Regions from separate parts of the Desulfobacula phenolica genome, predicted to be linked through region 4. Evidence: riboswitches for the same ligand, from Rfam matches in the RefSeq annotation. Region 4 holds a riboswitch; each other region holds the start of a gene.
What was found. A riboswitch is a leader RNA that binds a small molecule or an ion and turns the genes downstream of it on or off. The one in region 4 is predicted to bind cobalamin.

Region 1 (3,732 bases), on a different contig from region 4:
TTCTATAAGACCTGATAACCTCATTATTATCAACGCCTATGCCATAACCATTCAATATTGTATCCTGACATATGATGATATCAAGATCCTGTTGAATCAGCCATTCAGGATCAAGTATCCCTCCCCAGGCTCTGTTTAAATCTGCTGCAATATTTATCCCGCCAAGAATTTCATTTACTTTGGTCATTCCCGAAAATTTATCGGAGAGAGTCCTAATTTCATCAAACCCGCCGAAACTCCATTTAAAAAAATATTTTTTTCTTTGCGCCAAAGAAAGCTTGGAGGTTTTATTAACAATTTTGTTCATCACATTTTCAGACCAGTTAAGATAATCCATAGATTTCTTTTCTTCATTGAATATTTTACCCAGAATTTCAAAATTTTTTTTTATCGTATCCGGTTGAAACATGTCTAAAGCAATCACCTTGGTACGGGATTTTATTTTATCATTCATCCCTTTAAACCCCTCAAATGAAAAACTCATTGTAATCAAAAGATCAACATCAAGTTCTAATAACTTTTCGCAATTAATGTTATAAGGGCCGGGAGGTTCCATGGCAATAACAGTTAACTTTTCGATATCCGGATATAAATGTTTATCCGGTATAACCATATATCCTCTTCCAACCACTTTGTTCCAAACACCGATTAACCTGAGCGCTTCAGCAATACAGGTGCCACTAAAGGCTATACGATTAACCGGCTGTTTAATTGTTACCTCTCTCCCCATGGCATCAATTATTGTAATTTCATTTTGTCTTCCGATTGCATTGCCTGTAACAAAAAAAATAAAAAATAGTAAAAACAGACCGTATAATTTTAATACATTGTTTTCTCTAAGCATAAACTCCTCTTTCATCCACGAGAGAATTACTCCAACCGTCCTTTTCTCCTTATTTTAAAAACATGGCTCTATAATTGCATTTCCTTCTCCTTAGTACTGCGGATTTTAATTAATTCCTGAAGATATAGAACACAAATTTTGGGAATATGATAATGGTCATGTTTATTTTTTTAGCGCAATCGTCTATTTGATAAGGAAACAGCATTTTTCAAACATTTTCCGGGCGGGCAGCCAAAATATTGTTTAAATACTTTGGAAAAATGACTGAGGCTTCTGTAGCCAACCTTGTAAGCGATTTCGGTAACGTTCATTTTACCTTCATTCAAAAGGCGTCTGGCAGCCTCAAGGCGGTGGTTACGCAGATACTCAAAAGGGGAAATACCATGGAACTTACAAAAACAATGATGCAGTTTGCTGCGGCACATCCCCACGGAACGGGCAAGTTCTATCAAACCCGGTGCATTTTCCAAATCATGAGTTAACAATCGGGCGGCATGACAAACGCAATCAGCTTCATTGGGTGCTAAAACAGATTCTTCAGGATTTTGCCAATTTTCTATTTCCAGCTGTTCCATCTTGTAGGCTATCAGCTCCATGACTTTGCCTTCAATAAAAAATTTGCGGGTTAACCCGTGATAAGGACAATGCAGTATCTTGTCAAGTGCGCCCCACATGGGCTGAGAAATCATATCTGGAAAACGAAAAGAGGTTTCACTTATGTTTATCAATACGCTCATAAACTGATCCGGGTATTCCATTACAAAAGCTGACATCTGATCCAGGTCCATCAAAATCGATATTCTGATCACTCGCTCAAGGCCGATTATTTCAGTGTAACCAAGAGTGTCCGGGAAAGAAAAAAAACCGCTTTGCCCCTTTTTTACAAAAAACGATTCCTTAAAATATGGCGGATGTGACTCTATAGTCCCCGAAAGGCAGAAGCCGAATCCGAAAGAAGTACCAGACACTCCGCATTCCAAAATAGTCGGCTGGTTCAGGCTGTAATCCGCAATGACCAATCGAATACCGTAATTCAAATGAATAATTTCAATACTCCCTGTACCAATGGATGGGGGAATGTTAATCAGGTTTTTTTCTTTATTATTGGTCTGAGTAGATGGTATCAGTAATATCTTTTTCATTTGTGCTGCCTGCATCGGCATAACCCAAGTGCCATAACCGATTAGTTGAAACCCAGGATTCAAAGCTTAATAGAACCCGAGGTTTTCTTTGCGCCAAGGTATCCATATTGAATTTTAGTTTCTTGGCTTCAAGTATTATTTGCCTCCTGAGTCCATAATAAAATTTAAAAAAACGCTAACTTTCACATAGCTTGATGCAAAAAAAAATCCTCAACCAATATAAAATTGGTTGAGGATATCCGTTTTCATCCCTTAAAATCATAGTATGGCTTTCTCTGTCCACGAGAAATAAACCATTTTGTTCAGGCAGGTCTTCTGACTTCCGGTTCGTCCTACAACCGCCCCTTCCCACCTGAAATAATTCAGGCAGTGGATTTTCTGCGGCATTCGTCCCCGGTTACAGCGGCGGGCCCGTTCCCGATTTTCACGGAATTCCCTATTATGCTTTTAAGCACCAGAACAAAGTACTTAAGCTTATAATCACCGATAAAATAAAAGTCAAGCACAAATGAGAATATATCTATCTCAATTTCAGATAATGATCGGCTTATTTCATCAACTGAGAATTAAAACCGGACAAAAGCAAGAACACATAGTCGTCCTCACACTTATTAAGCCCACTTGGCAGATTACTCAATTCCTCCTATTTACTTTTTCAATTACTTCACCGTTTGTATCCTCCAGATAAAATAACCTTATTTCAAACATCCTTTGCATTTTAACGTTTCCTCCCAACATGAAACTCCGTCACCCCAAGAGGTGAAATAAACTGGTCGGTCAATGTTTTGGTACGAACCGAGTCAAAACCGGCCGCAAGCATGGCCCGGGGCAACACCTCTTCTTCAAAAGAGAAGTCCTGCCCCATCAACGAAGTAGGCAGCCAGCTGATAACCATATCAGTGGGTTGGGTTTTTTCCTCGCTCAAACCATCTGAAAAAACAATCAGGCTGCCACCGGGATTTAATGCAGCAAAGCACTTTTCCATAATTGGGGCCAGTTTTTCAGTTTCATTATAAAAATTCAAAGTATAACTGGCGATAATTGCATCATACCCCTCTCCAAACGGATCGACAGAATAATCCCCGCTTATGGTTTTCACCCGGTCTTCCATACCGTACTCCTTGATTGTCTCCTGTGCCACATCAATCACCACTGGACGATCAAACAAACAGCACTCTAACGTAGGATGTGCAGCAGCAACGGCAATCCCTATCAGGCCCGGACCGGCACCAATATCAAGAACCTTTTGCCATTGATCAAAATCGGGTAACAAGGAAAGCAAGCGGGCGATTCCTTGAGCCCGGCCGCAACGGCTACCGTTAATTGATTTGCGGGCAGAGTCCGCCCACACCTGTTCAGATACCATATCACGGCTGAGAGGAGCGCCCTCCTTGACCAACGTAAGCATCCTACCGTTCAGAGCCGGTTCGTTCCACTGATCATAGGCCAGCAGGGACTCGGCCAGGCCGGTATCTCCCCGGCTGGTAAGAAAACGCTCCGTCTGCTCAGTGTTGCAAAAAAGGCCGTCTTTTTTATACAAATACCCCAGTGCAGTCAATGCGTTGAGCAGGTATTCGGTATTTTTTGCATCACACTCAACCCGCACAGCAATATCAGAAGCACTTTGCGGTTCGGGCAGAAGATCAAAAAGGCCCAACTGCAAAGCTGTTTTAACCGTTTCCCAGCGAATTGCAATATAGGGCAGTTCATGATAATTCAATTCTGGAAAATCTGTCGGCAACGATT
Region 2 (3,732 bases), on a different contig from region 4:
CTCAAACTTGCACAAAACCAGTCAGAATTCAGTGAAAATTTTGAAAAACGCCTGAACCAGATACAAACTATTTTCAAAAAATTCAAACATGCTCTGTTCAAGCATTGCTCTTCAGAAATCAAAAAAAATCATGCATGCCTTAAAAAAATGATTCTGGCTTCGATCAAGCACTCTTCCGACTCTATCGGTCATGTGAATTTTCAAACATGGGAAACAAAACTTGATTTAAAACCTTGCCAAAAAAATCTCTTGTTTCAAACAGCCATGACTTTTCAATTGACATCGGGATGCAGCAATTTTTGCAGGCGTTGCAATGAATGGGCCTTGCCCAAGGTCAGGCGTCACTTCTCCTTTAATGCCATACTGACAATTCTCAACCATATGGCAGACCAGAAAAATGATGAAATTTCCCTTTACGGCGCATCTGACCCTCTTGACTGGACAGCGGGTGATAAAGCCTTGCCTGATATCATTGAGTACTTGAAAAAATTACCGCTTGAATACAGTCTATTAACAAAAGTTCCAAAAGGGAAGCGGCACTTATTAAAACTGCTGTTAAAAAACCATTCAAACCTTTCGGTCAGCATCACCTCAAAAAACAAAAAGCGCATCAAACAAATAGAACAAGAAATCGACACACCCATAAGCAAACAGCACGATCTTGAAGAGCTGCTAATCCCCGCAGGACTGGACGAAGATTTTGTCAGCATAAAACCCTCAATCACTGACGGATACGGCACGGAAATCACTCCGGACGGTGCTTTTATCATTATTCCCTGCTTTACCAGCGCATTGTACCCGTTTGGCCACAAAAAAATTCCTGTTACATCAAATACACGCTTTTTCCCCGTAAAAAAAACCGGCCGCCAAGCCCTGCTTGTGGACTATTTCAAACCCCTGGAAGGCTATGACCTAAACAAAAGTCTATGCCACCTGTCCGCTTTGCTGGACGTACAGATAGAGTCTGTCATTCTTGACAACGGAACTGAGCAGTTGACACCGCCAGGCATGAGAAGCCTGAAAGAATTTCTGTCCATATTTGAAGAAAAGGCAAGATGTCAAAGAAAAAAAATGACACCTTCTATAATGAAAAAATTAAAACAACGGTTTCTGGCAACCACCTGTTTTAAAAAATTATCTAAAAAAAATAAAAATTTGTTTTTAAAAAAAATAGCCGGCCATTTGAAGTTATGCAAACAAAAGCACTGTGTTTCAGCAAGACTATATGCTGTCTCCTTTTTCCTGGAATCTATTCGTCAATATATACCCACCCATTTCATTAACGTCAAAATAATGCGGTTTCTTTTGAAAGATGAGATACAACATATTTTTAATCTTACTGACACCCTGATTGCTGATCAATCTTTGGAGAAGGTGTTAACCGATCCTGATGTTGATGTGTTTTATGCCTTTAGATTTTACGTTTTTTGTCTGCTGACCAAATCTGATGATCGTGCCATCCTTGAATTCATTCAAACTTATCCTGCAGCCTATGACCCTGAGGCTGATATATTTGTTCTTCGTTCATTCTCCAATTGAGATTCTTTTTAAAATTCAAGTTTAGAGTTGACTTTTAGAACAGTTCTAAATATTAAGACTATGTTTCAGGTGCTTTAACTGCTTAAAAGGGAACGCCTGTGGAAATCAGGGACGGGCCCGCCGCTGTAATTGGGGACTAACGCTTTACTTAAGCCACTGTCAGTTGCAAAACAGATGGGAAGGCAAAGTGATCAGGATGATCCAAAAGTCAGAAGACCTGCCTGATACATTGTATGTATTCTCCGTGGAAAAGAGAATTACAATAAGATCTTGAGGAAAAAAAAGGGATACCCCGGATCAATTGAGATAAACGGTCCAGGGGTTTTTTATTGCCTTGGACCATTGAATTTAATTATTTAATTTTAAGAGGCAAACATGAAAAAACAAATTTTAACCTTATTTCTAATTTTTCTGCTATTTCCTTCAATTGCTGTGGCATCAGGTCATGGTCATCACAAAGCTGTGAAAAAAGGTATTCTGCTGGTTGCATTTGGTTCCAGTATTCCTGAAGCCCAGGTTTCATTTGAGAACATTGATAAAAGAGTAAAAAAAGAATTTGCAAATATTCCTGTTCAATGGGCATTCACCTCTTCCATCATCAGAAACAAGCTGGCAAAACAGGGGAAAACACTTGACTCTGTCGCAGTAGCGCTTGCAAAAATGATGGATCAGGGATTTACCCATGTGGCGGTTCAATCTCTTCACACCATCCGGGGAGAAGAGTTTAATGACCTTTTGCATACGGCATATGCGTTCAACAATATGGCGGGCGGTATTGAAAAAATAATGATTGGATCTCCGCTTCTTTCCAGTCATCAGGATATGGAAGCTGTAACAGATGCCATTATTGAAAACATACCTGCTAAAAGAAAGAAAAATGAAGCGGTTGTTCTGATGGGTCATGGAACGCCTCACCCTTCAAATGCTTTTTATGCGGCCCTGATGTTTCATCTTCAGAGAAAAGATGCCAACATATTTGTTGGCACTGTTGAAGGTTCTCCAACCATAGATGACATAGCAACCATGTTAAAGGAAAAAAAGATAAAAAAAGTTCATCTCATACCTTTTATGTCGGTTGCCGGAGACCATGCCAGAAATGATATGGCAGGAGAGGAAGATGATTCATGGAAATCAATTCTTGAAAAACAAGGCATCAACTGTGAAGTTGTCCTTAAAGGAACAGCTGAATACGACAATATGATTGATATCTGGGTCGGGCACTTAAAAGATGTAATGGCACATTTTTAGAGTTTGATCAAAACACAGACCATTGAGATGGGTCAGGCTTGCATGATTGGCATTTTGTTCAAATTCTTCTTTATGATCAAAATGTTGGCAGACAAACAATAGCACAAGCCTGCCCCTCATTGGTTCTGGTCCCCCCACAGGTTCCATCAATTCAATTCGCGATCCCAAGGAAGTTATGCTCATACAAAACAAAAAAAGATTAAAGTTCAACCCTTTTCTTTTAATATCCGCCTTGCTTTTCATAATCTGTACAACATCAGTTGCTGCATATCCTGTAAGTGTCACAGATTCTAAAGGAAATCATTTAAAAATTTTTAAAACTCCGCATAAGGTTATCAGCCTTGTGCCCTCAGCCACCCAAATTATTTTTGAGATAGGGGCAAAAGAGCATATCCACGCCATCACCTACCACGATATCACACTTGCCGGAGCTTTTGACAAACAAATAATAGGCGGTTTTTTTCTGCCGTCCATTGATAAAATTAAAACTGCAAAACCGGATATGATAATCCTTTCCACCCTCCACCAAGATATCATTGAAAAATTTCAAAACACTGAATGCAAAATATTTATTTTTGATACAACAACCATTGAAAGTGCTTATAAAAATATAGAGGTTTTAGGAAAAATATTTAACCGCGAACAAGCAGCTCAAAAGATCATTAAAAAAAACAAGGCAGAACTGAATCATATAAAACAAAAATTAGCTAAAATTAATCATTTAAAACACAAACGCGTCATACGGCTCATGGGCAAAAATACGATCATGACTCCTGGCACAGATTCCTTTCAAACCCGGATTATCCGTGCAGCCGGGGGAATTGCCCCTGATTTTGGCAAAAAAGGAAGTATTGTTTCCGTTACAAAACAAGAATGGATAAAATTTAACCCACAGGTGATTTATGGCTGCGGGCCTGACAAAGAGGCTGCCAAAAAATTTTTCTC
Region 3 (3,732 bases), on a different contig from region 4:
CCGCCGTTACACCGACCATGGCGACCATGGCAACCATAGGCCTTGTCTCGTTGCCGGGCATGATGACCGGGCAGATCCTTGGCGGCTCCATTCCCATTGTGGCCATCAAATACCAGATTGCCATTATGTTTTCCATTTTCTACACAGGATATTTTTGTGTCATATTGTCTGTTTTGTTTTCTTTAAAGGTTGGTTTTAATGCCCTTGATGTGTTGAATCAGGATATTTTTGTTTCCAAAGTTTAAAGGGGAGGGGGGAGGATGAAAAATTTTTTGCACAATCTGGCTGTGGCAAGAGGAGAGGTGCCCGCGGATTTACTGATAAAAAATGTACGGGTTATCAATGTTATTTCCGGTGAGATTCATACCGGGAATGTTGCTGTATGTGACGGCCGCTTTATCGGGTTTGGCGAGTATGATGCAAAAAAAATCATTGATGCCCAGGGTCTTTACATGTCACCCGGTTTTATTGACGGGCATATGCATTTTGAAAGCACCATGCTGACACTTCCTGAATTTTCACGGGCCGTGCTGCAGCGGGGAACCACTGCGGTAATAATAGATCCTCATGAAATTGCCAATGTGCTGGGGCTGGAAGGAATTCGGTATGTCCTGGACAGTATCAAACAGGTTCCTTTGGATGTGTTTGTCATGCTGCCGTCATGCGTACCGGCCACACCGCTTGAAACTTCAGGTGCCAATATCGGTCACAAGGACTTGTGCGCCCTGATACACAAGCAAGGGGTGGCCGGAATCGGTGAAATGATGAATTATCCTGCGGTCATTAATGGTGATGAAGAAGTCCATCAACGCATTGCCGCGGCCAAATGGAAAAAAATAGACGGGCATGCTCCGGGTATCAGCGCAAAAGATTTGAATGCGTATATATTTTCCAGAATTGACAGCGACCATGAATCAACATCTGCTAAAGAAGCCAAGGAAAAACTTCAAAAGGGCATGCACATTTTAATCCGGGAAGGTACTTCGGAAAGAAACCTGGAAGATTTGATCGGCATTGTAACAAAAGAAAATTCATGGCACTTTTCCTTTGCCACGGATGATAAACATCCTGATGACCTGCTGGAAGAAGGGCATATTGATCATTCACTGAGAAAATCTATCTCTTTGGGAATGGCTCCCATAACCGCTTATCAGATTGCCACCATCAACACTGCAAATCACTATGGGCTGAGGAATATAGGGGCAATAAAACCCCGCTTTTGGGCGGATTTTGTTTTGCTCTCTGATTATAAACAGGTGAAAATCGAGGCTGTATATAAAAAAGGTGTGCCTGTTTTGAAAAATCAGTCATTGATTTGCCGCCCTCTTCATAAAATCCCCAAGTTAAGGGGGACAATGAATCCTGGCGAACTGAGCCGGGCAGATTTCAAAATTCCTGCGGCAGGCAGCAAGATCCGTGTCATTGATATCCTGCAAGGTCAGATTGTAACGGATAAATTTATTGCCACTGCCAGGATTAAAAACAATTATATTGAATCAGATATCAGCCGTGATATTCTCAAAATCGTTGTCATAGAAAGACACAATGCTACGGGCCGGATAGGAAAAGCCTTTGTCAGGGGGCTTGGACTCAAGCGAGGGGCAATCGGGTCAACGGTTGCTCATGACGCCCATAATATTGTGATAGCCGGAACCAATGATGTGGATATGTTTGCAGCTTTTCAACGGATAAAAAAAATGCAGGGAGGACTGGTTGTTGTTGATAATAATCAGGTGGTCGCTGATTTGCCTTTGCCTGTTGCAGGTTTGCTGTCCAATAATAGTTTTGAGAAAACAGCTGCTGATTTGAAAATCTTAAAACAAAAGGTGAAAATATTGGGAAGTGACCACCCGTCATTGTTTATGATTTTATCATTTTTATGTCTGTCACCGGTTCCAAAGCTGAAAATAACCGACTTAGGACTTGTTGATGTTGAAAAATTTGCCGTCACGTCTTTGTTTGCAGATGATTGCATCAAATAGGCATGATAACGTCATTTGAACCATCATACAAACCCGCCGTTGTTTTTTTATTTTGACCTTGACGGAAAAAAAGAACCCTGGAGTTTTTATATGTATTTGAAAAAATTGATAAAGATATGAAGTTTTTCTTGACACCGTTGTAGAATCCATCTATTTTATCAAAGGTTTCAGGTGCTGCTTAGGTGCAGTCAAAAGGAAATCCTGTGAAAATCAGGAGCGGACCCGCCGCTGTAATCGGGGATGAACGTCACTATTGCCACTGTTCAATAAGTTGGAGTTAACGGGAAGGGGTGACGACTCAATTGATCCGGAAGTCAGAAAGCCTGCCTGAAAACCTTTGGTCGTGTTGCTTGCGAGGACTTGGGCAGATCAAGAAAATGAGGATAAAAACGGTTCCCATATCAGACAGTTTCTGATATGGGTTTTTTTGTTTATGCCCAGTTTCGTGTTATTAATATTGATAATAACCGAGGAAATGTTATGAAAAAATTTAAATTTATTGTACTGATTCTCTTTCTGGGCCTGATTTTATGTTCAACCCTCCAAGCCAAATCTACTATTGTTGCAAATTTTATCACAGCCTCGCCGGAAGCAGCTCAATCCGCCCATCTGTTTCATATGGAACAATTTGAACAGTACCGGAACGACCTTAACCAAGTAGAACAAAACTTTAGTGCCGAATTTAATAATCAGTTCGCAAATCTTTTTGTGTCTTGTATAAAAGATGCTGCAAAAGCTTCAGGTGCAGGCCTGTAGATTATGGCAAAAATTTGAGTATACCGGTTGCCATATCAAAGGGGAGAATAGGATATCTGGTGGTCCTTTTCTCCCTTTTTCTTGTTTTAATGATCCTTATTTCGCTTTCCATGGGATATATCAGGATTCCAATGGTTGATATTATCAGCATTCTTTATGGAAAATTGACCGGTCATCAAATCATGGGAAATGCCAGTGAAACCTATCTGGCTGTTCTGTTTGATGTGCGGCTTCCAAGAATATTAACCTGTACCGCTGTCGGGGCGGCACTTGCCGTATCCGGGAGTTTGTTTCAGGGCATATTGCTAAATCCCCTGGCCGATCCCTATACCCTTGGCGTATCAGCTGGAGCAGCATTTGGTGCAAGTATTGCCATATTATTAAACTTAAGTGCAGCCTTTGTTTCCGTTCCGGCTTTTGCCTTTACAGGTGCTTGTGTTACTTTGTTTGTGGTCATCTTTTTATCTTATTCATCAAAAAACCCCATGGCCGGGCTATCCTCCAACAATTTGATTTTATCCGGAATTATTGTCGCTGCAATACTTTCTGCCGGTATCAGTTTTTTAAAATTTATTGCCAATGAACAGGTCTCGGTCATTATTTTCTGGCTTATGGGAAGTTTTGCTTCCAAAACCTGGTTTGATTTTGTTGTTGTTGTAATTTTTCTGTTGATTGGTCTGTTTGTTTCAATATTTTTTGCCCGTGATCTGAACCTGGTCGCACTTGGGGCTAAATCCGCCACAAGCCTTGGTGTTGATTTGAAAAAAACGACTTTAATCTTGTTGATAACCGGTTCAATGCTGGCGGCCATCTGTGTTTCTGTTTCAGGTATTATAGGGTTTGTGGGTTTGCTGGTTCCGCATACGGTCAGGTTTATCACAGGGCCTGACAACCGGAAACTTATTCCCTTATCCATGCTGGCAGGGGCCTTTTTATTGTTACTGGCCGATACAATTACCCGGGCAGTCCTTCCCCATGAAATACCCATTGGCGT
Region 4 (3,732 bases):
CTTTTCTGAGCAATTCTTTATCAGACACCCAAAAATTTTTATGACCCTTTAAGCTTTCTTTTACCATCTTAAATCTTTCACCGGCAGGTGCAAGATTGATGTCAGGTTTGTGGGGAGGTGTTGCAGAAGGGATTAAAAATATTTTTTCCAGGCCACAGGTTTGTTTGACATGCTGAAGAATTCCAATATGGCCATTGTGAAAGGGATTAAATGTTCCTCCGAAAAGTCCCACTTTCATTTTTAACTCTTTGTAAGCTTGGATGATAAAAGCTTTACAAGATCTTTTACCCCTTTCCCGGTTGCAGCTGACAGAGTCAGTACCTGGATGTTTTTTAATGCGTTTTGGAAAGCATCAGCTTTTTCCTGTGTATCCGGCAAGTCCATTTTGTTGAGAACTACAATCTGCATCTTTTGGGCCAGAGATTGGCTGTATTTGGACAACTCATTGTTGATCAGGTCAAAAGATGTCAGTGGAGACTCCGGATCTATCTGGGAAACATCAATCAGATGCACCAGGATGCCTGTCCTTTCAATATGCTTTAAAAAACTGATCCCAAGGCCGATTCCTTCATGGGCACCTTCAATGAGACCTGGGATATCGGCCACAGCAAACGGTTCTCCAAAAGGAGGTTCAACCATCCCAAGGATAGGGGACAGTGTTGTAAACGGATAGTCGGCTATTTTGGGACGGGCTGCTGAGATACAGCTGATAAGCGTTGATTTACCGGCATTGGGTAATCCTACAAGTCCGACATCGGCAAGCAGTTTTAACTCTAATTTCAGATGTATTTCAATCCCGGGGAGTCCTGGCTGGGAATACCTGGGTGCCCGGTTGGTGGAACTTGCAAACCGTTTGTTGCCTCGGCCTCCCATGCCGCCACGGGCAATAATATATTCATCCTCTGTGTCGGTTAGGTCGACAATGATTTCATTGGTATCTGCATTGGAGACAATGGTTCCAGGGGGAAGGGTGATTGTGCAGTTTTTCCCGTTTTTCCCATGTTTTTGTTTGCCCTGGCCTGACTCACCATTTTTGGCCTTGAGCAATTTTTGACGGCGATAATCAAAAAGTGTTCGTTTACTCTGATCAATTTTCAGAATAACATGACCACCATCGCCGCCATCTCCACCGTCAGGTCCTCCAAATTCAATGTACCGTTCCCTTCGGAAACTTGTGCATCCTCGGCCACCATCGCCTGACTTGACAGTGATAATTGCTTCATCTACAAATTTCACGCGGCATATACGCTGACTTTTTTTCTGTCGCGGCCTTTTCTTTCAAAGGTCACAACACCGTCAATTTTGGCAAAAATAGTATAATCTTTGCCCATACCAACATTGTTGCCCGGATGGATTTTAGTTCCCACCTGTCTGATAAGAATATTTCCTGCAAGAACATTTTCTCCGCCGAATTTTTTAACACCACGGCGCTGTGAGTTTGAATCGCGACCGTTTTTTGAACTACCTGCTGCTTTTTTATGTGACATCTGAATTTCTCCTTGCTATCTAAACCGTAATGGATTCGATTTTAATTTCAGTATAATTTTGTCTGTGGCCTTTGAGTCTTCTAAAGCCTTTCCGGCGTTTATATTTGAAGACCAGTTTCTTTTTGTCCTTTCCCTGCTCAAGAATGTGCGCTTTGACTGCAGCATTTTCAACTTTCGGACTTCCAAGAGTGATGGTTTCACCATCTGAATACATGAGGACATCATCAAATTCAACCTGAGAACCTTCCGTACCATCAAGCTTTTCAACTTTCAGGATCTGTTCTTCATGAACCTTATATTGTTTTCCCCCGGTTCTGATAACTGCGTACATTTTTAAACTCTCCTTATTATTTCAATACTTTTCGCAATTTTAAAAAACTCTGAATTCTATATTTATTGTCTGAATTTGTCAAGATAAACATATTTGAAATTTTTATATTGACTTAGATTCTTTTTTAATTTAAGTCAATATAAAAATTTCAGGTGCCTGTTAAGGCACAATAGGGAACCCTGTGCGAATCAGGGATGGGCCCGCCGCTGTGATCGGAGACGAACGCTGCATTTATGTCACTGGCTTTATAACGCTGGGAAGACGCAGTTAATAGGATGACCCGAAAGTCAGAAGACCTGCCTGAAAAAGTTTAATCTGTCATACCTCGTGGACAAGGGTGGGGCAAATCCAATCTGTGGAAAAATCAGGGAACCTCAGATCATTTATCAATAAAATGGTCCGGGGGTTTTTTTTGCAAATCCCCGGCAAAAAAGGGGAGGCCTTGGAAAAAAGGTGCCTGAGCAATATCTGGATGTAAAATTAAAATTGTTTTTTTTTCATTCCTGCTGTGAGCTTTTTTTTCACGTTCCCCCGATTTAAAAGGGGAAAAATATGAATAAATCCATATTGGCAGTCATGATGGCTGCTGTCATGTTATTGGTGCCTGTCATGGGGCAGTCTTTGGCTTCTGATAACAATCAGTCTGAAACTAAACTTGAGGATATTGTTGTAACAGTAGGAAGAGTTACAGAATCCAAAAAAGAGATTGTCAATAATGTTACCGTGATTGATGAGCAGGAAATCCGACTGTCGTCTGCCAGGGATGTTGGCGATCTTTTAGCGCAAAAAGGCATCGGTGCCATCAAAAAATATCCTGGAAATCTGACTACAATAGGCATCAGGGGATTTAGAACAGATTCCCATGGGAATGACCTGAAAGGGCATGTGTTGATTCTGCTTAACGGTCGAAGAGCGGGCACTGGAAATGTGGCAAAAATTATGACCAAAAATGTTGAGCGTATAGAAATCATCAGAGGACCGGCATCTATTCTATATGGGTCTGCCGCTGTAGGTGGGGTTGTGAACGTGATTACCCGCCAAGGAAAAGGCAAGTTGTCTGCTTTTGGTGAAGGAAATCTGGGCAGTTTCGGGCACGAAGATATCAGTGCCGGTTTTGCAGGAGAGTATAATGGGTTTGATTTTTCCGGCAGTGTCACAAGAGAGACGGAAGATGATTATACCACAGCCAATGGAACAAAATACCATAATACCGGGTTTGACAGCAGGGAAAGCATCAGCATGAATATGGGGTATACACCGTTTCCCAATAATCGAATTGCGTTTCTTTATCACGGTTTTAATGTGGATGAAGCCGGTTCTCCAAGTTATTTAAGCCAGAATGATCTGGATGATTATACAGACAAATCAAATTATTCTTTTGATATCGTACTGGACGGCCAGACAACAGATTCACGCTTTGTTTGGAAATTAAAATATTTCCAGGGTAAAGATGAGGACACATGGAATGATCCAACCGGCAGCAACCCTGATGGATGGGATGACGCAATTTTGTCCGAACAAAAAACAGAGAGCAAAGGTATCCAGGCCCAGATTTCAGTTGATTTAGGGCAGGCGCTTATTACCACCGGTTTTGACTGGGCGGATTACGATATTGAAGCGTCCTGGAATCCCCAAAAAACATCCTATGAAAATCCTGCAGGATTTTTATTGGGTAAACTAAAACTTTTGGATGACCGACTGACTTTGTCTGCCGGATTACGGTATGATACCTATGAGGTGGAGGTCATAGACCCTGCAGGCAAGACTGCGGACGACAATAACCTGACGCCTAATATTGGTCTTTCCTATCTTTTGACGGATTATTTAAAACTGCGGGCAGGTTACTCCGAAGCCTTTGTTATGCCGGGTGCGGATCAGATGGCTGCCGCCTACTCTGTCTTTGGCAGCAACTAT

Region 1: linked by a shared signal. The riboswitch ahead of BLT94_RS11670 (helix-turn-helix transcriptional regulator) and the one ahead of BLT94_RS19820 (TonB-dependent receptor plug domain-containing protein) in region 4 are both predicted to bind cobalamin.
Region 2: linked by a shared signal. The riboswitch ahead of BLT94_RS12310 (sirohydrochlorin cobaltochelatase) and the one ahead of BLT94_RS19820 (TonB-dependent receptor plug domain-containing protein) in region 4 are both predicted to bind cobalamin.
Region 3: linked by a shared signal. The riboswitch ahead of BLT94_RS15850 (hypothetical protein) and the one ahead of BLT94_RS19820 (TonB-dependent receptor plug domain-containing protein) in region 4 are both predicted to bind cobalamin.

What each region holds. Positions count from the first base shown of each region.
Region 1 covers NZ_FNLL01000006.1:167,590-171,321, forward strand. The annotation lists gene BLT94_RS11665 (ABC transporter substrate-binding protein) at 1-844, opposite strand, end outside; gene BLT94_RS11670 (helix-turn-helix transcriptional regulator) at 1,015-1,986, opposite strand; cobalamin riboswitch at 2,275-2,460, opposite strand; gene BLT94_RS11675 (methyltransferase) at 2,705-3,732, opposite strand, start outside.
Region 2 covers NZ_FNLL01000006.1:306,418-310,149, forward strand. The annotation lists gene BLT94_RS12305 (hypothetical protein) at 1-1,539, shown strand, start outside; cobalamin riboswitch at 1,590-1,778, shown strand; gene BLT94_RS12310 (sirohydrochlorin cobaltochelatase) at 1,915-2,787, shown strand; gene BLT94_RS12315 (adenosylcobinamide amidohydrolase) at 2,963-3,732, shown strand, end outside.
Region 3 covers NZ_FNLL01000010.1:14,959-18,690, reverse strand. The annotation lists gene BLT94_RS15860 (ABC transporter permease) at 1-245, shown strand, start outside; gene ade (adenine deaminase) at 261-1,982, shown strand; cobalamin riboswitch at 2,135-2,327, shown strand; gene BLT94_RS15850 (hypothetical protein) at 2,463-2,738, shown strand; gene BLT94_RS15845 (FecCD family ABC transporter permease) at 2,753-3,732, shown strand, end outside.
Region 4 covers NZ_FNLL01000017.1:47,765-51,496, forward strand. The annotation lists gene nadD (nicotinate-nucleotide adenylyltransferase) at 1-238, opposite strand, end outside; gene obgE (GTPase ObgE) at 241-1,236, opposite strand; gene rpmA (50S ribosomal protein L27) at 1,233-1,487, opposite strand; gene rplU (50S ribosomal protein L21) at 1,507-1,818, opposite strand; cobalamin riboswitch at 1,952-2,136, shown strand; gene BLT94_RS19820 (TonB-dependent receptor plug domain-containing protein) at 2,371-3,732, shown strand, end outside.